3 regions of the Glutamicibacter sp. BW77 genome follow, and region 2 is predicted to be linked to each of the others. Evidence: riboswitches for the same ligand, from Rfam matches in the RefSeq annotation. Region 2 holds a riboswitch; each other region holds the start of a gene.

Region 1 (7,966 bases), on a different contig from region 2:
CAGCTTGCGTCCCAGTACGTCAATCAGCAGCACCGCAACGATCGTGGCGACCACGTTGGTGATCGAGGTAATCAGCGAGATGGTGAACGAGTCGGATTCGGCGAAGCCGACAGACTTCCACAGGGTGGTGGAGTAGTAGAAGATCACGTTGATGCCGACAAATTGCTGGAACACGGAGAGCAGGATGCCTACCCAGACCAGTGGGTGGAAACCGAAACGGCCGAGCAGGTCCTTGAACACCTGACGGCGTTCAACGTGCACGGTGTTGCGGATTTCCTCGATTTTGGCTTCGGTGGCAGCCCCGGGAACCATGCCCATATCGCGGGTCAGCACGGTAGCGGCCTCAACGTAGCGTCCGCGTTCGACAAGGTAGCGCGGGGATTCTGGCAGGCGCAGGGCTAGTACCCCGTAAATGATTGCCGGGATTGCCAAGGACAGGTACATCCAGCGCCACGCGGCCAGGCCGAACCATCCGATAGCGTCCGCCGATCCCATGACGAATACCAGCAGTGCGCTGACCAGGAAGGCCACAAAGATGCCCAATACGATGGCCATCTGCTGCATGGATCCTAAGCGTCCGCGGTGCTGTGCCGGGGAGACCTCGGCAATGTAGGCCGGGGCGATCACCGAGGCGAAGCCGACGCCGATGCCGCCGACGATGCGCCAGACGATCAGGTCAACCTCGCTGAAGCACAGTCCGCAACCCAGTGCGGAAACCAGGAGCATCGCCGAGGCGATCACCATGGTGCGAACGCGGCCGACGCGTTCGGAGACCATGCCGGCGATCCACGCACCGATGGCCGCGCCGAGCAGGGCGCAGGACACGGTGAAACCAATGGTCACGGCGTTGAGTCCAAACTCGTGTTCGACAGCGTCCACGGTGCCGTTAACAATTGAAGAGTCATAGCCGAAAACAAAGCCGCCAAGGGCGGCACCGAGGGCTATGAAAATGAGTCGCGCGGAGATCTTTCCGTCAGATGTAGTCGCAGTCACAAGGATTCATGCTATCGCCATTGGGCTCCGTCGCAAATACCCTTTGGGGCTTTTTCATCAGAGATGGCCGCCGTGGAATGCGACGCTCGTCATAAATAGGAAAGAATCCTTACAATTTGATTTTGGGCTCTGCGGAATCGACGCAAACCAACCCCGGGTTCATGCGAAATTCTGAAGCGCCAGCAGTGATCCGTGACGGGTTGAAGATTAAACAAAAACCGGCACTGTGAACATCGTCACAATGCCGGTCCGTTGATCGGTTCAAAAGCTACGCATCAACCTGTGTCAGGTCGGTTCCGCGAAGTTTTGCCACGGTAGCCATCAGATGGAAAACGACCAGGGTAGCGATCGTACCCAGCGCGATACCACCCATCTGGAACTGGCCAAAGACTAAGTCTTGGGTCACTGCGATCGCAATGATCAGGCCGGTGCCGGCGGTCATCAAGTTGATCGGGTTACCAAAATCAACCTTCGCCTCGATCCACAAGCGGGCACCAACGATACCGATCATGCCGTACAGCACGATCCCCAGTCCGCCGATGACTCCCACCGGAACGGTATTGATCAGTGCGCCGAACTTCGGCAAGAAGGCCAACGCCATGGCCGCAATTGCGGCCACCCAATAAGCGGCGGTGGAATATACCCGCGAGGCAGCCATGACGCCGATGTTTTCCGCATAGGTAGTCGTCGCGGAACCGCCACCAACGCCTGCCACCACGGTGCCGATGCCGTCGGCCATCAAGGCGCGGCCGTTAAACTTCGATAAATCCTTGCCGGTCATCAGACCCACGGTGCGCACGTGACCGATGTTCTCCGCAATCAATACGAAGACCGCCGGTAGGAACATCAGTGCCACATTAAAGTCGAAACTCGGAGTGTGGAATGCGGGCAGGCCCAGCCAAGCTGCCTGACCTACCGGGGTGAAATCCACCTGGCCCTGAACCAACGCAATTAAGTACCCGATAACCAGGCCCACCAAAATAGACAAGCGGCCCAGCAAACCTTTAAACGCAACGGTGGACAGCACCACCGCGAGCACCGTCAAGAAGGTAGTGGCGGGGAAATCGCGCATCGGCGCGAGGGTAGCGCTAGCCAGGTTCAGGCCGATCAGCGCGACGATGGTACCCATGACCACCGGGGGCATGAGCGCATGAATCCAGCGAGTACCGGTCTTGGCCACGATCAACCCGACGATAAACAGCGCTGCGCCGGTCATCACGATGCCGCCCAGCGCCGCAGAGAAATCGTCACCGACGGTAGAGGCAGTCACCGGGGCAATGAGCGCAAAAGAGGAACCCAAATAGCTGGGCACCTTATTCTTGGTCATCAGCAAGAAGATGATGGTCGCGACACCGGTAAACAGCAAGGTCGTAGTGACCGGGAAACCGGTCAATGTTGGCACCAAAATGCTAGCGCCAAACATCGCCAGAATGTGCTGGACTCCGATGGAAATGGTCTGCGGCCAATGCAGCCGCTCATCCGGGGCAACAACCTCACCTTCGGTGATGGTCTTCCCGTTGCCGTGAATGCTCCACTTCATGCGTTCCTCCAGAATTCGTAGCCCCGCGTTTAGGCCGTAGAGAAGTCTACGCCCTGGGCATGAGACTGCGCGAAGAATGACAGCTCATGTTCGGCCGAACGCCTGAACGCATCCCACATTCTGCTCCGGGTGGCCGGGTCGGCAAGCTGCCAGGCTTCGGTCACCATGTTGATCGCCTGCGCGGTGGCCTCATCAAATTCGACCGAACTATAGGTGGATAGCCAGCTCTCATAACGGTGACCGGGATGGTTTGCGGCGCTCAGCCGGTTGCCGATGTCCTGATAGATCCAATAACACGGCAGGATCGCGGCGATCAGTTCCGCATAGTTTCCCGCGCAGGAGCTCAGATGGTTGACGTAGTTCAGCGTGGTGTCGCTCGGTTCGGGAGATAAATTACGCAATTCACTGCGGTGCAGCTGCAATTCACCTTCCAAGATCCCCTGCGCGCCCTTAGCCCAGAACCGCTGCGCCTCGATCTGCGGGGCTAGCGTGCTGGCTTGCGTGAGCACCTGCGCGTAACGCTGCAGATAGAGGGCATCTTGGGCCAGATAATATTCGAATCTCTCGCGTTCCAAGGTTCCCGCGGAGAGCTCGATAATAAACTGCAGCTCATCGATGCCTTCTCGCAGCTGACCAATGTCTCGCCACCACTGGGCCATCGGGTCGCTGTACACTGGCGGCAGTAGCGCGGCGAAGTGATTCACCGGGCCGTGTCCACTGCCCACCTTGAGCTCATCGGCCGCGGCAATCGCCGCATGAAGGTAGTTTTTGGCTGCTCCCAGTGCGGCGGCCCAGTCGCCGAGCAGCGCATACTGTGTGGCCAGTGCGCTAGATAGCGTACAACCGGTACCGTGGGTGTTTTTTGTGGACAGCCGTTGACTATCAAAACTGGCGATCAACCCCTCGGGGCCAACCAGTGCATCGGGGCACCTGTCGCCGGGAAGATGCCCGCCTTTGGCCACCACCAGCACCGAGTATTTAGCAGCCAGACGTCCAGACTGTGCCACCAATTCTTCCCAGTTGCTGACCTGTTCCTCGCCGAGCAACGCGGCAAGTTCCGCGGTATTCGGGGTGAGCACATCTGCCCGGGTTAACAACGCGTCCAAGGCCGAATCAGTCTCCAGCAGCCGGTCCCCGCTCGTGGCGATCATTACCGGATCCAATACCACCGGAGCACTGAGCGTTTCTAACCAGGCAGCAACCGCCGCGACAATCTGCGAATTTGCCAGCATCCCGATCTTGACCGCATCGATGTGCACGTCCTGGGATACCGAGGTGAGTTGTTTAGCCACGAACTGCGCATCGATGGGCAGCACTGCGTCCACGCCGTGGGTATTTTGCGCGGTGAGTGCGGTAATCACACACATGCCGTATCCGCCATTGGCTCCGATGGTCTTCAGATCTGCTTGGATCCCCGCACCCCCGGATGGGTCGGACCCGGCGATGGAAAGAATGTTTGGACTCATTTGGCTGCCTCCCAAATACTGAGCAGTTCGGCGCTCGCCGAATGCGGATCCTCGGCGGAGCAGATGGCGCGCACTACGGCCATACCGGCTGCCGCGCCGGTTCGTAATGCTGGCGCATCGGCTGCGGTGAGCGAGCCGATTGCCACGCAGGGCAGTGTGGTCAGTGCTGCGGCTCGGGCAAAACCAGCTAAACCTATTGGGGTCGGATGGTCTTTTTTCGTGGGAGTAGCGCGAATCGCGCCGACCCCCAAATAATCTAGGTACTGCGCCTGGTCATTGGCGTGAGCAAGCTGTTCATCGGTGGAGGCACTCAGACCGATGATTCCCTCACCAATGATCTTCCGGGCGTAGGAAACCGGAATATCCTTCTGGCCGATGTGAATTCCTGTGACCGCGGCGCCGGCGGCGCGAGCTGCCAAAAACACGTCGATCCGATCGTTGACCAGTAATTCTGCCTTGCCGGCGGTGAGCCGTGCTGCGGCACAAGTCAGTTCGAAAAATTCGCGAGCACTTTCATCTTTGGCGCGTAACTGCACCCATTGAACTCCAGCGGCTACCGCTGACTCAATAACTTCTAGGGTGCTGCGTGGCTGGCAGCTTTGGGTGTTGGCCACGAGGTAAATTCCGAGATCACGCATGGTTTGCCTCCTGAAGGCGCAGATTGAGCAGTTCTTCCGGGGCGAATAATGAGAGTTCGTCGAGGAAAGCCGAGGCAAAACTTCCCGGACCGCGGCTGAGCGCCAACGCCTTCTCGGCGGCCAGGCCATACATGCCGTGAGCTGCAATAGTTGCTTCAAACGGGTCATCGGTGATCGCCAGCATGCCGGCACACACCGCGCCCAGCGCGCACCCACCCCCGGTTATCCCGGTCAGGCCGATGCCATTGCTATGCACCAAGGTGGTGCGCGTGGCATCAATAATCGCGTCGGCTGCCCCAGAAATTGCCACCACGCTCCCGTAATTCTGGGCCAGTTCGCGTCCTGCGGAGATCGCTGCGGATACGGTGTCCTGCGCGTCTACTCCGCGCCCGGTGGACTGATACCCAGCCAGTGCGAGGATTTCTGAGGCATTGCCGCGGATTAGCGTGGGGTGTTGGGCAAGGATCTTTCGGGCGAATTCGGTGCGCACCGGCAAGGCGCCCACTGCCACAGGATCCAATACCCAAGGTGTTCCCGCTTTGGTCGCACCGCGCACCGCTTCGTCCATTGCGCGTAGTTGTTCGGTGCTCGGCGTGCCTAGATTCACCAATACCGCGGACGCTACGGCTGCGAAAGGACCGGCCTCTCCCGGAAGGTTTGTCATCGCCGGGGCCGCACCGGAAGCTAGTAGTACATTGGCGGTGAAACTTGTGACCACAGTGTTGGTCAGGCAAAACACCAAGGGTGATTGTTGCCGATACTTTTGGGCAACGGTCACTAGAGTCATGCGACATCCCTCCGCTAGTTTGAACTAGTTCAGGTTCGACGGGTCTCATCTCAGTCGGTGAATCCGACACCCCGTGTCACTGGGTCGAGCGTACTCAGGTTAGTGCTCGAACATCAAGTTCATCCTCGCGTCCGGCGTTGCACGAGCGCTTTGACCGTCAGTTCGTCGATGCCTTGTTCGCGGGCTAAGCGCCACACTTTATCCACCGCTTCAATCAGCTCATTGCTAATCTCTTCCGTAGCGGGCACGGAGTTAACCACGGTTCCGGCACGCCGGCGGGAGGTCACCAGCCCGGCAGCTTCAAGTTCTTTATAGGCACGCGCCACGGTTCCCGAAGCAACTCCTAAATCGGTTGCCAACGCGCGCACGGTGGGTAACTTACTGCCCGTAGGTAACTCGCCGAGCGAAATGAGGGAAGAAATTTGCGTGCGGATCTGCGCATAAGGTGGCAATGCAGCATTCAGATCCACAAAAATATGTTGGCTCATACCAGCTGACGTACCTTCGCCGCTGGCCGAGCCAGGAAGATGACCGCCGGGCAACAAAACACGATTACCGCAGCGGCCCACAGGTACGGGGCTGGCGCATAGCCCCAGCCCGGCATCATTAAGATGGCAGCGGTCCCGGTACGCAGCGCTCGAAATTCCAGCACCCGACGGTACCAAATTTCTTGCTCAGCACTGACCTGCCAGGGTAGGGACACCCGTCGAGCCCACCAGATGTAGCCGGCGGTCAGCACAAGGACCGCGAGAACCATGAGCAGTGCAAAAGTCGGACCGACTTTGACCAGCCCCCAGAAATATTTTAATGGGGGGTTGATCAGTAGATAGCCACTGACGATGATCAAAATCCCGGCAAGTATATATACATAGCGTGGAAGGTTCCGGATATTTCGTGCCTGGTGGTGAACGGATTTGGAGCTGTGGTGCACATATCCCAAGTACCCGGCGTTTAACGCGAGGTACAGGGCGACAAAGCCGGCCAGTAGCAGCATCACCTGTGGGGCATCCTCCCCGGGGCGTGTGTCGAAGCTAATTTCGGCCTGCCTGGACCATGGCATCAGGGCCATCCCCACCAGGCTGAGTGCGGTGGTGATGAAGCCTAGGGAGAAGAGATTTTCGCGCATGCGCGAAAATGCGCTGCTCGGCACGGTGTCCGCATTCTTAACAAAGTTTGCGGGAGGTGCCCACGCGGCCACAAGAATGAAAATGAGCAACATCGCAAAATTTCCGACGTTCTGCCATATCCGATAATCATCTGCCTCGGGGTACAGGTTGAGTAACCAGGAAGACTTGTACTGCAGTGCCGCCACGCCCACGGTGGCGAAGCCAAGGATTGCGGTGCGTAAGAGTCGATTCAGCCAGACCGCACGGATTACCTGATTGTCGTGGGGAGTCAGCGATCCCAATGGTTTGCGGAACAGAATCAAGGCCGTGGCGATAAGCAGCGCAAGACCTAACGAAGCCAGGCTCAGAGAATATAACGGGATGAGTGTTGCGGCCTCAGCCAACCCTTCCTGAGCGCTTTGCAGAGTCCCGCCGCCGCCCGTGGAATCGAAGGTCTCCACGGCAAATTGTGCCGGATATCCTGCGACATCACGGATGAAGAATAGTGCGGTTGCGGAGCCAAAAAATACTAGCACTGCAATCAGGCTCAGCGCCCGGGGCAACGGGGTGAACACCGAGCGAGGTTCCAATGAGGCGGCACGCACGGCGGTGACCGACTTCGGCCACGAATAAAGTCCCAGCAGGTAGATCAGCAGTAACCAGAGGCCCGGGTTGATGGCGTCAATAACCTCCGCGACACCAATGCCCGTTCCTGTGACGGTATTTTTGAGATCTCCGGCCGAGCCAGAAGTGCAGACGAAGAAAGCGATCAGCGCGCACCAGAAGGAATGCGAGCGTGCTCGGGTGAGCGCCGGGCGATTGTCTTGCTGGGCTACTAAGCGTAGCCACAGGTAGATCAAGGCGGCACCGATTGCGATTCCGAATGTGGCGGAGGAGAGCTGATCCATAATTTCCTTCGTTGGCTGAAAACTAATGTAGCAACTACATGATACAAACGGAAGGTCTTGGCAGCTAATGAAGTAGCATCAACCCATGGGTCTCTTCACCTCTAATCCTTTGCCCGATCCCGTCGGCGACTCTGCGCCACCGGTCGATGAACATCCCTCGCGTATTGCAGCGGTCTTAGAACATCTGCGTCATTCCGCGGACACACGCATCACTCACCCGCGGCGTTTTCGCGCCGGGCAGCTACGCGCCCTAGAAAAAATGCTGGCAGAACGTACCGGGGAGTTCGTTGATGCGCTAAATCAGGATCTGGGGAAGGGGGCCACGGAAGCAAAGTTCAGCGAGATTGACGTGGTCCGAGCGGAAATTGACCATGCCCAGAAGCACCTCGCAGAGTGGATGGACTCCACTAGCGTGAAGGTGCCACTCGCACTGCAACCGGCCATCGCAAAGGTCGAGCCGCGCCCGTTAGGCGTAGTACTAATTATTGGGCCGTGGAACTATCCACTGCAGTTGATGCTCGCCCCGTT
Region 2 (7,966 bases):
GGACAAGTCGAGAGCCGAGTTGAAAAGCATGCGCACCGCAGCGGCGCACCGCGGCAGGGGTTTAGGCCGAGCGATGCTGGAACGTTTGATCGGGCACGCCCGTGCGACCGGCATCAGCGATCTCTATTTGGAGACGGGAACACACGATCATTTCATTCCGGCACGCCAACTATATGCCTCGGCCGGGTTCACCGTTTGCGAACCGTTCGGTTCCTATGCCGAGGACCCGCACAGCGTCTTCATGCATCGTCGGCTCGACTGAATCGGGCGCTGCGCGCCTTAGGCGCCGAGTTTCCCGCCCAAGCGTTCGCGCATTCTCAGGCTTGCCTCGTTGAGGCCCAGTACCTGAACCTGCTTACCGTACTTCTCGTATTTATCCGTCACCGAATCCAGCGCTGCGATCGTGGAGGCGTCCCACAGATGGGAGGCGGACATGTCGATGATGATTCGTTGCGGATCACCGGCGTAGTCGAACTGGGTGTATAGGTCGTTGGAGGAAGCGAAGAACAATTCGCCGTCGACGGTGTAGATGGCCGCTTGGCCGTCTTCCACCCCGGTGACGCTGCGTTTGACCGTCACGAAATGCGCCACCCGGTTGGCGAAGAGCACCACCGCGGTGAGAACGCCCAGGCCCACACCGATGGCCAGGTTGTTGGTGGCCACGGTGAAAACCACGGTGACAACCATGACCGCGGTTTCGCTCTTGGGCATCATCTTCAGTGTGCTCGGGCGGATGCTGTGCCAATTGAATGTCGTGAACGACACGAAAATCATGATCGCGACGAGCGCCGCCATCGGTATCTGCGCCACGATGTCGCCGAAGAGCACTGCAAGCAAGAGCATGAATACGCCGGCGAACATGGTGGAGATGCGGGTACGCCCGCCGGAGGCCTTCACCCCGATCATGGTTTGGCCGATCATGGCGCAGCCGCAGATTCCGCCAAAGAATCCGGTCACGATATTGGCGGTCCCCTGGCCCCACGATTCTCGGGTCTTGCTTGACGGGGTGTCGGTGATGTCATCTACGAGTTTGGCCGTCAGCAGCGATTCCAGCAGGCCAACGAATGCGACTGCCAACGCATAGGGCGCGATTACCTTCAAGGTCTCCATGGTGTAGGGAACCTGCGGGATGATGAAGAAAGGCAGCGAATCGGGCAGCTCTCCCTTGTCTCCCACCGTAGGCACGGTGACCTTGGCGAACACGGTGATCAGGGTCAGCACCACGATCGCGACCAGCGGGGCGGGAACCGCCTTGGTGATCTTAGGGAAGAAATAGACTATGCCGAGACCGAGCAGCACCAGCGGGCAGACGACCCACGGCACTGCCGTCAGCTCGGGCATCTGTGAGAGAAAAATCAGAATGGCCAAGGCGTTGACGAAGCCGAGCATCACCTGTCTGGGGATGAAGCGCATCAGCTTCGCCACACCTAGCAGGGCGAGGACGACCTGAAAGATTCCGGCCAGAATGACCGCGGCAAACAGATGGTCCACCCCATGGCTTCGCACCAGGGGAGCAACCACGAGGGCCACCGCGCCGGCGGCCGCGGAAATCATTGCAGGACGGCCACCGGTAAAAGCGATCACGATCGACATCGTGAACGAGGCGAAAATACCGATTCGGGGGTCCACACCGGCAATGATCGAGAAGGCGATTACCTCCGGGATCAAAGCTAGGGAGACCACAAGCCCGGCGAGCAGCTCGGTCTTCAGAAGCCTCGGAGACTTCAGCGTGCGCCATACGGATTGGCGCTCTAGCGGGGTCAGGTCGGTGGCCACGGTCGCCATAGGGGCTCCATTCAGTTAGACATCCCCGAATCGAAAATGCGGAGGGGATCTGACAAAATTATCTCATTTGCCGAAGCCTCAGCCAGCGCCGCGTGCATGATGCGTACTACATGTCCGAGGCGAGCAGCACCAAACACAATCTTCGCTTAGGGTCTCGGTGAATACCCCCGAACTACGCTGCCTCTGTGGACAACGTTTTATTTCTGTTGGCGATCGGTGTGGGATTTTCAACCCGGGAAGCTCGTGTGCACCGTGGTGTGGGCGTGAGGGACATGGTCGGAGCCCAATTGCCACCACCGTTTTCTTACGAAATGCCTCGCCGCTCGAGGGCGCCCGGCTTAACCAAGAATTCCCGCCGGCTAAGCCGGCGGGAATTCTAACGATCATCACTCGCACCTTCAATGAGGTAACTCCAGACTAAGAGTCGACTCTGTGCTTGAGCTGAGTAATTCCGCGAGATAACCCGACAATCAACTATCGGCCCGCTGACGAGGATTATCTTGCCGATTAACAAGAGCATCCCGCCGGTTGCCCGGCGGGATGCTCCCGATCATCACTCGCACCTTCAATGAGGTAATTCCACTCTAAGATACGACTCTATGCTGGAGCTTTGGTTTGGCTCGGTATTCAAGCAACGGGTAGCTTGCAGTCGAACTACCTGGCGCCGGGACCTAGGATCCATCTGGAGGCGAAAGAAAAAGAACTACCGAGTAAATGATCTGGGTGTTGGCTATTGGAGCTTCTCGGGCAAGCGCGGAATTTTGAGTCTAAGGTCTTGTCGGCCCGCTCGGCAATCGACACCGGAGCGACCGGAAAAGTTTGCCGATCATTTCGTCGACAGAGTCCTGGCCTTGGGTGGGAACCGCCGGGCTCGTGCCGCACAGTGGGTTGAACGGCCAAAATTGAAAAGCTCCCGTTGGATACAATCCAACGGGAGCCTTACGATCATCACTCGCACCTTCAATGAGGTACTTGTAACTCTAAGCGCGCTTTCTGTGCAGGCACTTTGGCTGCGCTTCGGGTTTCCCGGTTCTAGAGCGTGCCGGGTCCAACAGGTATCTCTTCCCCGACATATACCTTGCCACCGCTTTCAAGGAACTGCCGGCTTTTCTCAGCCATCCCGGCCAATGCAGCCTGTGCCTCGGCGGATCCATATTCATCCCGAATGTCTTGGGAGATCCGCATGGAGCAGAATTTCGGGCCACACATTGAGCAGAAGTGCGCGGTCTTCGCTGGTTCCGCCGGCAACGTCTCGTCGTGGAACTCCTGCGCCGTAACGGGGTCCAGTGAAAGGGAGAACTGGTCATTCCAGCGGAATTCGAAGCGCGCCTTGCTCAGCGCATCATCCCGCGCCGTGGCGCCCGGGTGGCCCTTGGCGAGATCCGCCGCGTGCGCCGCAATCTTATAGGTGATCACCCCGGTCTTCACATCATCCCGGTTGGGCAGGCCCAGGTGCTCTTTGGGCGTGACGTAGCAGAGCATCGCGGTGCCATAGCGGGCGATTTCGGTCGCGCCGATTGCGCTGGTGATGTGGTCATATCCCGGAGCGATATCGGTGACCAGCGGGCCGAGCGTGTAAAACGGCGCCCCGTCGCAAAGCTCCTGCTGGCGTTCCACATTCTCGCGCACCAGATGGAAAGGGATATGCCCGGGGCCTTCGACCATCACCTGAACATCATATTTCCAGGCACGCTTGGTCAACTCCGCCAAGGTATCCAGCTCGGCGAACTGGGCCGCATCATTCGCGTCCGCAATGGAGCCTGGACGCAGCCCGTCGCCCAGGGAGAATGCGACATCGTAACGAGAGAAAATCTCGCAGAGTTCGTCAAAGTGGGTGTAAAGGAAATTCTCCTGATGATGCGCAAGGCACCAACCGGCCATAATCGACCCGCCGCGGGAGACCATTCCGGTGACCCGGTTGGCGGTCAGCGGGATGTAGCGCAGCAGCACACCTGCATGAATGGTCATGTAGTCCACGCCCTGCTCGCACTGTTCGATGACCGTGTCGCGGAAGATCTCCCAGGTCAGTTCGTTCGCTTCGCCGTTGACCTTTTCTAGTGCTTGGTAGATCGGGACGGTGCCGATGGGAACCGGCGAGTTGCGGATGATCCATTCACGGGTGGTGTGGATATCGTCGCCGGTGGAAAGGTCCATCACCGTGTCGGCACCCCATTTGGTAGCCCACTGGAGTTTGGAGACTTCCTCGGCGATCGAGCTGGTCACCGCCGAGTTGCCGATGTTCGCGTTGATTTTTACCAAGAAGGCCTTGCCGATGATCATCGGTTCGGATTCCGGATGGTTGATGTTCACCGGAAGGATTGCCCGGCCGGCCGCTAGCTCGCTGCGCACCAGCTCGACATCGCATTCTTCGCGCAGGGCCACATAGCGCATTTCCGGGGTGATGACCCCTTGCCGTGCGTAGTGCATCTGGGTGACCCGAGTCCCGGGTGCCGAACGCAACGGTGGTGCCGAGCGCCCGGCCCATTCGGCGCTCGCCGTGCCGCGGCGGACCGCGGATCTGCCATCATCGTGCAAGTTGCGCTCACGCCCGGCATAGGTCTCGACATCTCCACGCTCACGAATCCACGACTCTCGAAATGGTTTCAGCCCCGTGGTCGGGTCGCTCCCCGGGCCGCTGGTGCGGTACACCTGCAGCGGTTCGTTCGGCTCGCCGTTGGGGGCATCTGCCAGCTGGATCTGCGTGACAGGAACCGAAATTCCCACAGACTCACGGTAGGCAAGGGTGTGGGCAGAGTGCTGTTCAAATTGTTCCACTGTGGGAAACTCACTTCCTTCGCCGGCATTACCCGGACAGGTTCAACGGTCGCGGACGGCGTTAGCCCGATCTCAGCCCCTGCGAGGGCACCCGTGTGGTCTCAAACAAGGTATCACGACTGGCAACGTGGACTTGCAAGGAAGACGAGAAACTTTAAAGTGAAAGGCTCCCGTTGGGCAATATCCAACGGGAGCCTTACGATCATCACTCGCACCTTCAAGGAGGTGTCTACGACATTACCCGGGGTTTCTATGTCAAAGCTGAGCATAAACTCGGCAATTCCGAAGAGCCGGGGTGACTACTTGTTCAGGCTGAGTTCCTGCGACGCGTCGACTTCGATCGCCCTCTTCTTCGCGGCGCTGGGAATGCAGGCCGCCAAGATGGCCGCGACCACGGAAATGCCAGCTCCAAGTATCAGCGCCGCGCGGAATCCGGATTCTGACGGTAGTGAAGCTCCGCCGAAATCGGTGGTCATCTGGGCCAGCACCAGGCCGATGACCGCGGCGCCGGTGGTCGTGCCCAGCGAACGCATCAGCGTGTTAAAGCCATTGGCCGCAGCCGTTTCGCTGCGGGGGACTGCGCCCATGATGATCGCCGGCATGGCGCCGTAGGCCAGAGCCACACCACCGTTGATGACGAGGCTGGTGAGCATCAGGCTCCACGCGCTACCCATGCCGAGCAGGGTCAGGCAGTAGCCGACGGCGATGACCGAAACGCCAAGTACCAGCGTGAACTTCGGGCCTCGTGCGTCGGAAAGCCGCCCGCCGACAGGGGAGAGCACCAGCATCATCAGGCCGCCTGGAGCCATCCAGAGGCCGGCTGCGAGAATCGACTGGCCCAAGCCATAGCCGGTCTGCGACGGCAGCTGCAGGATCTGTGGCATGACCAGCATGCTGGCGTACATTCCGAAGCCGACGAAAATCGAGGCGATATTTGTCAGCAGCACGCGCGGAATAACAGCGGTGCGCAGGTCAACCAGCGGATCCTTGGTCCGTGTTTCCCAAATGCCCCAGAGCAACAGCGTGAGGGCGGCCATTCCGAACAGGCCCAGCGTCAGCGGTGCCGCCCAGCCCCAAGAGGAGCCCTTGGAGACGGCAAGCATGAGCGAGATCAGGCCAATGCCCAGCCCAATGGCGCCCAGCCAGTCGAAGCGCTGTCCGGCGGCGCCGGCCGGCAGGGCAGGAATGAGTTTCCAGATGGCGACAACTACCAGCAGCGTGACTACCGCGCTGCCGTAGAACAGGGCGCGCCAGTTGGCGAAATCAATGACGGCGGCGGAAATCGGCATGCCGATGGCGCCACCGACGCCCAGCGTGGCGCTGGCCGTGGCAATGGCCGAAGACAGGCGTTCCTTCGGGACAAGGTCACGCAGCATGGCGATGCCCAGTGGCACAATGCCCGAGCCTAGGCCTTGCAGTGCGCGGCCGACGATCATGACCTCCACCGTGGGGGCCATGGCGCACACGATGGAACCGAGGATCAGTGGCAGCGCCAGGATGAGCAGCATGCGCCGTTTGCCAAAGAGGTCGCCCAAGCGCCCGGAAATTGGTACTGCCACCGCGGCTGCAAGTAGCGTGGCGGTGATGATCCACGCGGTGTTTGAGGCTGAGGTATCAAAAATGCCGGGCAGCTGTGGGATCAGCGGCGTGACCATGGTCTGGGTGATCGACGAAGCGATGCCCGCGGAGGCGAGAACGGCGACGGCTAGACCTGAGCCGGGAATCCCGGCAGAGGTGGGTTTGGACACGAGAGCCTCTCAGAATGAATGTGTAAGATACATAAAATGTTCATAATACATGTTCGGGTATGATCGAATGAGTAGAAGTGGAGAATTAGGTACATGAAACGCCGCACAGCAGATATCGAGTATGAGCAAACGCTGCTCAGCCGCTACACCATCGCGCAGCGCCGAAGCGGTGATGGCTTGGATCGCAGCGTCTATCTGCTGATGAGCCGCATCGAAGTCCAGGGGCCGATGTCGATCGGTGAAATGAGCACGGTTTTTCTCCTCGACGCCTCGACCCTGCAACGTCAAACCACCACCGCTGTGCGGGACGGCTATCTCGAACGAATCCTCGATCCGGCGGGCAGTGTTGCGCGAAAGTTTGCCTTGACCGAACTGGGGCAGCAGCGGCTCACGGAGGTTCGCGAGCATTCGGTCAGCGCAATCGACCGCATTACCTCGGATTGGCCGGCCGAAGAAGTCAACAAATTCGCAGAACTTCTGCATAAGTTCAACGCGTCAATCGAGGACTACCGCGAACAGCAGGGCGGTAAGTAGTCGGCTACGCGTCAAGGGTGCGTAATGCATATAAATCAGCTCGCTGGTGCTCAAAAGTATGTATGCCTGCCTATATTCCCGGGATTCAAGAGCACCTAATGTTGAGTCCATGACACAGCGCACGCCAGCCGCGGCCCAACCACTAAATGTGGCAATCGTTCCGGACTCCTTCAAAGGCAGCGCCCGGGCCAGCGAAGTCGCGGACGCGATCGCCGCAGGGGTGAATGCGGCTGCTACCTCTGTGGCCCGTACGGTATCGATCACCGCCGTTCCCTTTGCCGATGGCGGCGAGGGAACCCTCGATGCGTTGATCGACGCTTGGGGAACCGAAGCGAAGGTCGTTGAAACAACCGATGCGCTGGGCAGGACCGTCAACTCGCGTTTCGGGTTGTCTGCAGATGGAACGACCGCCGTGATCGAGGCGGCGGAAGCCGCGGGATTGCCCCAGGTCAGTGACGTACCGCGGCAACCACTTCAAGCCACCACTTTTGGGCTGGGCCCACTTGTCATTCAAGCCTTGGAGCTTGGAGTGCAGCGAATCATTCTTTGTCTTGGTGGCTCGGCCACCACCGATGGCGGAGCTGGATTGCTCGCAGCTCTGGGTGCGAAGTTCCTCGATGCTCAGGGCAAAGAATTGGCTGCGGGCGGTGGTGCGCTGAACGACCTGGCGAGCATCGATATCTCCGGTCTGGATTCGCGAGCTTCTCGAGTCAAATGGCAGATCGCCTGCGATGTCACCAATCCGTTGCTGGGAGAAAACGGGGCCGCCGCGGTTTTCGGACCGCAAAAGGGCGCCTCGCCCCAGGAAGTGGAAGCACTGAATGCGGGACTGGCTCGGCTCGCTGACACCTTGGAAACCGCGTCCGGTCGAAAGCTGCGCGAGCAGCCCGGCATGGGAGCCGCCGGCGGCTTGGCGCTCTGCCTTGGATCTTACTGCGAGGTTGAGCTCGTGCCCGGGTGGGAACTGGTAGCGCAGGCTTTGAACGCGCACCAGATTCTTGCCGACGCGCAGCTGGTCTTTACCGGTGAGGGGCGCCTGGATTCGCAATCCCTGCAGGGCAAGGTGGTCAGCGGGGTGCTGCAAGCTGCGCGCAGAGATGCAGACATTATCGTGATCGCCGGAT
Region 3 (7,966 bases), on a different contig from region 2:
GCACGTCGAGCAATACCAGTTGGCCTTGGGCTCGCAACTTTTCTACTTCTGTCACGTCGATTTCTTCGCCCGACACAACCACCGAACAAGACTGAGGTTCATAATCGCCAAGTTCTCGGACCGACGCACGCTGTGGGTCGCGGTCAAAACTCAAAATCTGCACGCCGGCGGTCAGCGCATCGTAAAGCCATAGTTTCCCGGTTAGGGGTTGTCCCACTTTGGTGATTATTTTTAGCGCTTCGGTGGCCATTAACGATCCGACCACCCCGCACAGCGCACCAAATACCCCACCTTCGGCACAGGACGGTACCGAATCAGCCTCTGGCATCTCAGGGAAGATATCGCGCAGCATCGGACCGGATTGCGGATCAAATACCGAGACCTGACCCGCAAATTGGAAAATTGTTCCCCACACCAAAGATGTACCGGTAATTTCCGCGGCATCGCTGGAAAGGTAGCGCGTCGCAAAATTATCGCTGCCATCGATCACCACATCGTGTTCGGCAAAAAGTTCCACCGCATTCTCTGGTGCCAAATATGTGGCATGACAGTGCACCGCAACCTCACTGTTGAGCTCAACGGCAAGGCGTTGCACCGACGCAACTTTCAGTGCACCCTGATCCTTTTCACGGTGCAAGATCTGGCGTTGCAAATTTGAGAGTTCCACACTATCCGGGTCGATGACGCTGAGTTGTTTAACCCCAGCGGCGATCAGATAGCTGGCAATAGGACTACCCAATCCCCCAGCGCCGATAATCAATACCTTGGCGTTGGCGATACGGTTTTGCCCGGTGATTCCGACTCCTGGCAGAGTCAGGTGTCGAGAATATCTAGCTAGTTGCGTCGCGGTTAGCTCCCGGGCAAGGCTCGGTTCGGCGCTCACGAGAAGTCACCAATGAGCGCCTGCATCATCCCGGAATCTGGCGAGGAAGCCAGCGCAAGGTCGCGTTGCACGATGCATCCGGCCAGCCGTGCCGCGCGACCTGCACGGACGGCATCACGCATGGCGGCGGCCATCAAGGGTGCGTTATTGGCTCGCGTGACCGCGCTGGCCAACAGTACGGCGTCACAACCCAGCTCCATGGCTTTGGCCGCATCCGAGGCGGTACCTACCCCGGCATCTAAGATGACCGGCACCGAGGCTCGGGCGGTAATAGTGGAAATATTATGTGGATTAAGGATCCCTAAGCCCGAACCGATCGGGGCACCAGCTGGCATCACCGCCGCTACACCCAACTGCTCTAATCTCATAGCCATGACCGGATCGTCATTGGTGTAGGCGAAAACCTGGAATCCGTCATTAACTAGTTCCTCGGCAGCGGTAAATAGTTCAATTGGGTCCGGAAGCAGCGTATGTTCGTCGGCGATGACTTCAAGTTTGATCCAGTTTGTTTCCAGAGCTTCACGCGCCAGCTGGGCGGTGAGTATCGCATCCCGCGCGGTGAAACAACCGGCGGTGTTCGGCAGTGGGCGCACAGAATTGCGAGCTAAAAGTTCGTACACCGAACCACAGCCAGCAGCGGCGAAGTGCCTGATCGAAACCGTAGTCAGCTCCGTACCTGAGACACGGAGCGCTTGTTCTAAAATATCCAGCGAGGTCGCTCCCCCGGTGCCAAGAATGAGTCGAGAAGCGAACCCTACCCCGGCAACTTCAAATCCATCGTTGTCCATCGTAAGTTTTTCCATCTTCAGCCTCCCTGCGCTGCGGTGACTAGTTCTACTCGCTGGCCAGGCTGCAACGAAAAATCATTCCACCCACTGCGTGGCACCACCGCAGAGTCCACCGCGACCGCAATGCCCAGACGTGATCCATCGCTGGCTCTGCCTTCGTCGGTGATTCGTTTTCCGGTATGTGTGGCGATCAGTTCACGCACTGTGCTGTTGGCGGGCATGGTGGTGGGTGTGGAGTTGAGGAAAAGTTCTATTTGTTGCATGTTTTTGTCTCCTAGAAGGTGCTGGTTTGCAGGTGGACTTCGCCAAATCTTTCCGGCGAGACTGCGGCGAGTAGATGCGCGTCTTGTGGGTCATCGAGCAGCAACCCGGCGCCGACCCGTGCTCCGAATGGGGCTAGCAGCACCCCGTGTCGCGAGTAGCCGGTTGACAGGACGAGCCCGGCATCCAGCCGGCCAATCAGCGGCCTGTCGTCCGGGGTGGTGGGACGCGCACGGACGATTGCTTCATTCAGCGTGGTATCCACGATGCCCGGCACAAGCCTGCGCGCATTGTCCAACAACGCATGTAGTTGTCCCACGTTGACCTGCTCTTGTCCGTCTTCCCTGCTTGACGCACCCAGGACCAAACTTCCGTCGGCGCGTGGGACCAGATAGACCGGTTCACGGTGCACAATCCCGCGAACAGTTCGCTTGATCAAGGGGAATCGTGTTGAGCCTTGCAACCGTAAGATATCGCCATAGACCGGGCGTAGCGCGAGGTTTGATACGCCCGGAATTTGCCCCAGACCGGCGGCCAGAAGCACTTGGTCTGCAGGGATTCGCAGCCCGCTGGAGGTGATCACACCGCAGGTTTTTGACCCGTGACTCAGGAGCCCCACCACGGTCTCGTGCACGATGGAGGATTCAAAGTAGCTGATCAGAATCTTCAGCAAAGACCGTGGGTCCAATTGTTGATCTGCGGCGCAGTATATGGCGCCAGCAATGTTTGTCGCCAGCGCAGGTTCAAGTTTGCGTGCGGCGCTCGGCATAAGTCTTTCAGCGCTGAACCCTAAAGAATCTTGTAGCCGCTTTAATTCCAACAGCGCATCCATATCCGCCAGTTCGGCGGCGATCACCAAAGTCGAATTTTCAACGTAAGCAGCGCGCTGGCCGGTGGCCTGAAAAATTCGATCAATAAATTCGGGGTAGGCCTTGGCCGAACAGGACATCAGCCTGTGAAGTTGGTCCTGGCCCCAGGTGGTTTCGGCAGTTGGCGCGAGCATCCCGGCGGCCGCATGGCTTGCACCTAAACCGGGAGCCGGATCAATGATCGTGACTTCAACACCGCGAGCGCGAAGTTCGAAAGCTGTGGCGAGACCGATAATTCCGGCGCCGACAATGACAGTGTGCACGAAGGCAATTCCTTCCTACGGCGGCATGACCCGCATCAGGTGTAGCGGTCGGCACAAAGCCCTCTCAGCCCTTAAGGGCTCCCGCGGAGTACTTGGATTATAAGCATGTCAGGGCTCACAATTACTAACTTCATGACTTCACAGCCATAGCTGTCCTGTGTTTTACTCGTTGCCATGCCCGAATTTTCTGTCCCGGGAGATTTATCTCCTGATCACTTGGTAGCCGCAAAGATCATTGACGGTGAAAAGCAATTGCTAACTCAGCGCATTCGCCACAATCAGCAGGAGCTCAAACGGCTACTTCATGAAGACTTCGAGGAAGTTGGAGCCTCCGGCAGAAACTACGATCGCAGCCAAATCATCAAACTGCTCATGGCTGAACCAGTAGACCAATCACCTACGTTCCAATTGCTCGAGCCGCGTATCCAACAGCTCAGTGAGACTCTGGTGTTACTACGCTGGAAAACCGGCGCGGACACCCCGAGCCAGCGCACCTCGCTGTGGATCCATTCGGCCCATGGTTGGCAGTTGCTCTTCCACCAAGGAACCAAGCTGCCCAAGTTCCCCGCCGATGTCGCGACCTCACCTTATGTCGCGTCAGAGGCTCAAGCTTTTGTTCGTCCGTTGCGTCCTAGCGATGCACCCCAAGTTCTTGAGGCTTTTTGTTCCCACCCCGACATGGCGCGGCAAGGTGAGGTTAAAAACCTTGTCGAGGCAGAGAACTACATTCAGCAGCTACTAAAAAATCCTGACCAACAAGTACCACTAGCGATAGTTCAAGGTACCGGATTAGTCGGTCTAGTCTCTGCGAGTATTGACTCCGGAAATCGCAACGCCTGGGTCTGGTATTGGATGCATGCGGCGCATCGCGGTAGCGGATTAGCTAGCCGCGCACTGGCTGCTTTGGCTGACGAGCTTTTTACCGCCCATCAGATACACCGTTTGGAGTTGGGCCTGCGGGTGAATAATCCTGCATCTAAAAAGGTCGCCGAGCGTTGTGGTTTTGTGCTCGAAGGCCGGGAACGGGACAAGTTCTTAATCAACGGCGAGCGTATCGATGTTCTAAATTATGCTCGGTTGATCACCGACCAAGCACCACCCATCACCGCGCTGGCTTTGCACTGAGGTACGGAAGGATCAATAGTCCAAATCAGACTCGAAAATGCTGGACGTCGCGGCCCATTTTTGGGCAGTAAAAAGGTGGAACCGAGCAATCGGTCCCACCTTTTTGATGCGTCAAGCCCTAAGTATTAGAACTCGTCTGGTGTTGTCGGAGGCGTGGTTGGTGACGGACGAGTTGGAGTCGTCGGTGCCGGACGAGTTGGCACGGTACCGGTGCTAGCCGGTTCGTCCAACTTGTTCAGATCGATCTTCTCCAAGGTACGTGCCGCCGCATCGCGTCCACCCAGTCCGAAGGCTAGGGCTGCTGCTAGTGCCGCACCAATCACGATGGCACCGAAGGCCATGTTGATGATCGAGTCGGCCAGGCCCATGTACTTCAGGCCCATCGCCACGAACAGTGCGATGGCGGTGTAGCGGACAATCTTCGAAGCCGTAGTATCACCCATCAGTCGACGGATGACGTTAGCCAAGACGAAGCCAATCGCGATGATCACTGCGCCGAAGACGACCTTGCCGCCCAGCTCCAGCACCTCGTTGAGGATATTGGTGATTGCCGGGAAATTCAGCATGCTTGCTGCCATCACAGCGAAGAACAGGATAATTGCGATCTTCACGATGGTAGCGAGGATGCCTGATGCGCTCTGGCTTTCAGGGACGACTCCCCAACCGGCCACAACGCGGTCAGTACCGACACCACGAAGCGTGGATTCGATCAGTTTGCCTACGAACTTAGCAATTAGGAAGCCCACTGCCAGAAGAATCAGCGCCATGATGACCTGTGGAATGGCAGTCAGGACGATCTGCAGCATTTCCTGCGCAGGTACCGAAATAGCGGCGATACCAAGAACCTGAAGTGCAGAAATCGAGACAACCAACAGGATCAGTGCAAACACGATGTTGGCGATGACATCAACGATGGTCCGCTGGGTGCGAATTGAAGTTTCCGGATCAACCTCTTCGGCATCTCCGGGGGTAACCTTTCGGACCAAAGCGCTGAAATCAACAGTGCCCAGACCGGTCTGGATCAGCTGCTTGATGACGTTAGCGATCACGTAGCCGATGATGAAGATGAATGCTGCACCGATGAGGTTCGGCAAGAAGCCCATGACTCCGCCGAGCAAATCTTGAACCGGAGAGAGCACCTCGGTCAGCGCGAAGACCTGGAGAATTGCAACCAGGCCAAAGAGCCAGACAATCAGACCAGCAACTTTACCCAGGGAGTCGCCGATTTGCTTTCCATCGGTGCCTTGTTTTTGGAGGAACTTGATCTTGGTGACGAGTTTGGAGACAGCCCATTTAACAACTTTTGCTATCAACCAAGTAATGATGAGAATTACTAGCGCGATGGCTATTTTTTGTAGCATCGACGCCCAGTCAATGTTTCCTAATACGTTCTGAGATTGCATTACTGCTCCTTCAACGTGGGGATGTTTTAGACCCTACGACGAGGATTTTTTGCTGACTAGGGCAAACTAGCGACAAGGGGTGGGTAACTCGAAGAATTTCACGTATTCCACCTTCGGATTCAGAAGTAAAAGCAGTAAGATTCTACGCTTTCGATAACCTTCTTCGCTTATAACCTACGAATCCAGTGATACTTAAAATTATTTCCAGATCCTAAAACAAGTGACCAATATGTGAGTTCCCTGTATAGATAAAAGTAAAAACCCGCCATGAGCAATGCTGAGCTATGGCGGGTCAAAAAATTCATTTAGTGCAGGTAAAACTAACTTTTGGCTATCTCACTGGTGACCTTGGCGCCCAGTTCGACCGTGCGGGAAACGGTGCAATATTTATCATGTGACAGCTTGACGATACGTTCGACCATACCTGCAGCCTTACGCCCCTCTTCGGTGTCCGGGAATTTGAGATCAAACCCGAGACGGATGTCCTCCATCCGGCTGGCGCCATCCTCAGTGAGCTTGTCACCCGATGCTGTCACCTCAAATTTCTCTGGCTCGCTTCTCCGAGTCGTGGCAACGTCAACATCGATACTCGAACATCCGGCGATGGCCGCCAAGAGAAGTTCAACCGGGGTCAGCAGCCCCTCGGCCTGTCCGAACTCAATACTCGAACCGGTTTCGGCACTCGTGGCCTTATACGTACGTGATGCGGTCCGCACTACACTGACTTCACGGACTTCACGGACTTCGCGACTATTTTCACTCATAGTGTTATCGTCGCATGGCCTTGGCGCCGACACTGGCATGACGCAGTAAAATATTCGCCGCGGGTTCGGTGCTCAACTCTTCCTCTGCAGATAGTTCAAATCCACAGCTGCGGAAGAAATCGATTCCTGCGGCATTCTGCGCACTGACTACCATCTGTACATTCGTTTGTTTCGAATGGGCGAATGCCGCCAAGGCTCTGCCTACGCCAATGTGGCGGTGTTCGTGGTGAACCCACAATAATTCGACCCGCTCATCTCCCATGGCCATAAATCCGACGATTTGTGTCCCGAGCTGAGCAACATACACCAGAGCACGTTGTGCATAAACGGTTTCGAGTGTGGAGGCCACCGAATTCAGATCATTAACTGAGAGAAAATCTCGCCGCCCCTCAACCGAGGAGCGCCAGACATCTAATAGTTCCGGCACTTCTTCAACCCCGGACCAGGGACGGATCATCAACAATCCATCCGCCGAACTCGGCGATTGTTCGCCAGGCTTAGAACTCACTGAATTTTCCTCCTTCAACAGTTCCAAGGCACTTCCTACTGCATCGTAACCTAGTGCTTTGACTACTCTCACATCAACTATAAAAATAGGCTCCACGCTAATAGGTGACCCACCGCAGTATTTGCCGCACTACCCTAGTCGCTGGAATAAGCCATCCACGCGTTACATCATCCGCAGTCTCCGGCGCCAACGCAGGCGAAGCGGGTTCCGCAAACATTTCCACTTCCGGGTCACGAATGATTGGTTCGCAATTGACCTGCTCAGTTTTCTGACCTGAGGCCGTCTGCCTCGAAAAGAACCGATTAATAATGCCCACGATCAGGCTTACACGCGCTACGTAGGACCCGTTAGGTCCATGGCGGTATTAGTCACTCACCTAGACCATGCGTAGCTTTCGCCCCCAGCGCACACCAAACACACGCTGTGAGCTAGACAACATTGGCGGTCTTGGGCATTCTTATTTCATACCCAGTGTTTTTGTAAACTGACGTTTTCACAACTGAAAACACGAACAATGCCGTGCGCCGGTGCACTATTTTGGAGGATCACCCATGTCCGAGGCTTACATTATTGACGCACTCCGTACCCCAGTAGGACGCCGTGGCAAAGCGCTTTCGCAGGTTCATCCCTTGGATCTCGCTGCCACCCCACTAGCCGAACTGGTACGCCGGAACAATATCGATTCGGAGCAGTATGACGAGATCATCCTAGGATGCATCGATCAAGTTGGTCCGCAAGCAATGGACATTGCCCGGAGTGCTTGGTTAGCTGCGGGGTTATCCGAGCAGGTCCCTGGTACCACCGTAGAGCGTCAATGTGGTTCGGGTCAGCAAGCAGTGTCCTACGCCGCTCAAGCTGTCATGAGTGGCACCAGCGACCTAGTTATCGCCGGCGGTGTGCAATCGATGTCGAGCATTCCGTTGTCTTACTCCAACGTGGCCGCGAAAGACTTCGGTTTCCCGGACCCGTTCACCGGGTCAAAGCTGTGGTCACAGCGTTATGGAAGCCAAGAGATTTCGCAATTTCGCGGTGTGGAGATGATGGTTGACCGTTGGGGACTGTCCCGGGAAAGCCTCGAAGACTTCGCCGAAACCTCACATCA

What was found. Region 2 has a riboswitch for thiamine pyrophosphate ahead of thiC (phosphomethylpyrimidine synthase ThiC). Riboswitches for the same ligand answer to the same signal wherever they lie in the genome.
Region 1: linked by a shared signal. The riboswitch ahead of thiM (hydroxyethylthiazole kinase) and the one ahead of thiC (phosphomethylpyrimidine synthase ThiC) in region 2 are both predicted to bind thiamine pyrophosphate.
Region 3: linked by a shared signal. The riboswitch ahead of thiO (glycine oxidase ThiO) and the one ahead of thiC (phosphomethylpyrimidine synthase ThiC) in region 2 are both predicted to bind thiamine pyrophosphate.

Annotation. Positions count from the first base shown of each region.
Region 1 is NZ_NRGT01000077.1:57,855-65,820, forward strand. It holds gene CIK74_RS16065 (sugar porter family MFS transporter) at 1-993, opposite strand, end outside; gene CIK74_RS16070 (solute carrier family 23 protein) at 1,262-2,533, opposite strand; gene thiD (bifunctional hydroxymethylpyrimidine kinase/phosphomethylpyrimidine kinase) at 2,563-3,999, opposite strand; gene thiE (thiamine phosphate synthase) at 3,996-4,637, opposite strand; gene thiM (hydroxyethylthiazole kinase) at 4,630-5,424, opposite strand; TPP riboswitch at 5,414-5,508, opposite strand; gene CIK74_RS16090 (GntR family transcriptional regulator) at 5,544-5,912, opposite strand; gene CIK74_RS16095 (hypothetical protein) at 5,909-7,438, opposite strand; gene CIK74_RS16100 (aldehyde dehydrogenase family protein) at 7,524-7,966, shown strand, end outside.
Region 2 is NZ_NRGT01000082.1:21,332-29,297, forward strand. It holds gene CIK74_RS16685 (GNAT family N-acetyltransferase) at 1-262, shown strand, start outside; gene CIK74_RS16690 (SulP family inorganic anion transporter) at 280-1,785, opposite strand; gene thiC (phosphomethylpyrimidine synthase ThiC) at 2,818-4,560, opposite strand; TPP riboswitch at 4,558-4,665, opposite strand; gene CIK74_RS16700 (MFS transporter) at 4,860-6,308, opposite strand; gene CIK74_RS16705 (MarR family winged helix-turn-helix transcriptional regulator) at 6,402-6,842, shown strand; gene CIK74_RS16710 (glycerate kinase) at 6,952-7,966, shown strand, end outside.
Region 3 is NZ_NRGT01000060.1:27,484-35,449, reverse strand. It holds gene CIK74_RS09650 (ThiF family adenylyltransferase) at 1-883, opposite strand, end outside; gene CIK74_RS09645 (thiazole synthase) at 880-1,686, opposite strand; gene thiS (sulfur carrier protein ThiS) at 1,689-1,934, opposite strand; gene thiO (glycine oxidase ThiO) at 1,946-3,064, opposite strand; TPP riboswitch at 3,060-3,159, opposite strand; gene CIK74_RS09630 (GNAT family N-acetyltransferase) at 3,239-4,189, shown strand; gene CIK74_RS09625 (mechanosensitive ion channel) at 4,315-5,592, opposite strand; gene CIK74_RS09620 (OsmC family protein) at 5,913-6,356, opposite strand; gene CIK74_RS09615 (GNAT family N-acetyltransferase) at 6,361-6,864, opposite strand; gene CIK74_RS09610 (acetyl-CoA C-acetyltransferase) at 7,416-7,966, shown strand, end outside.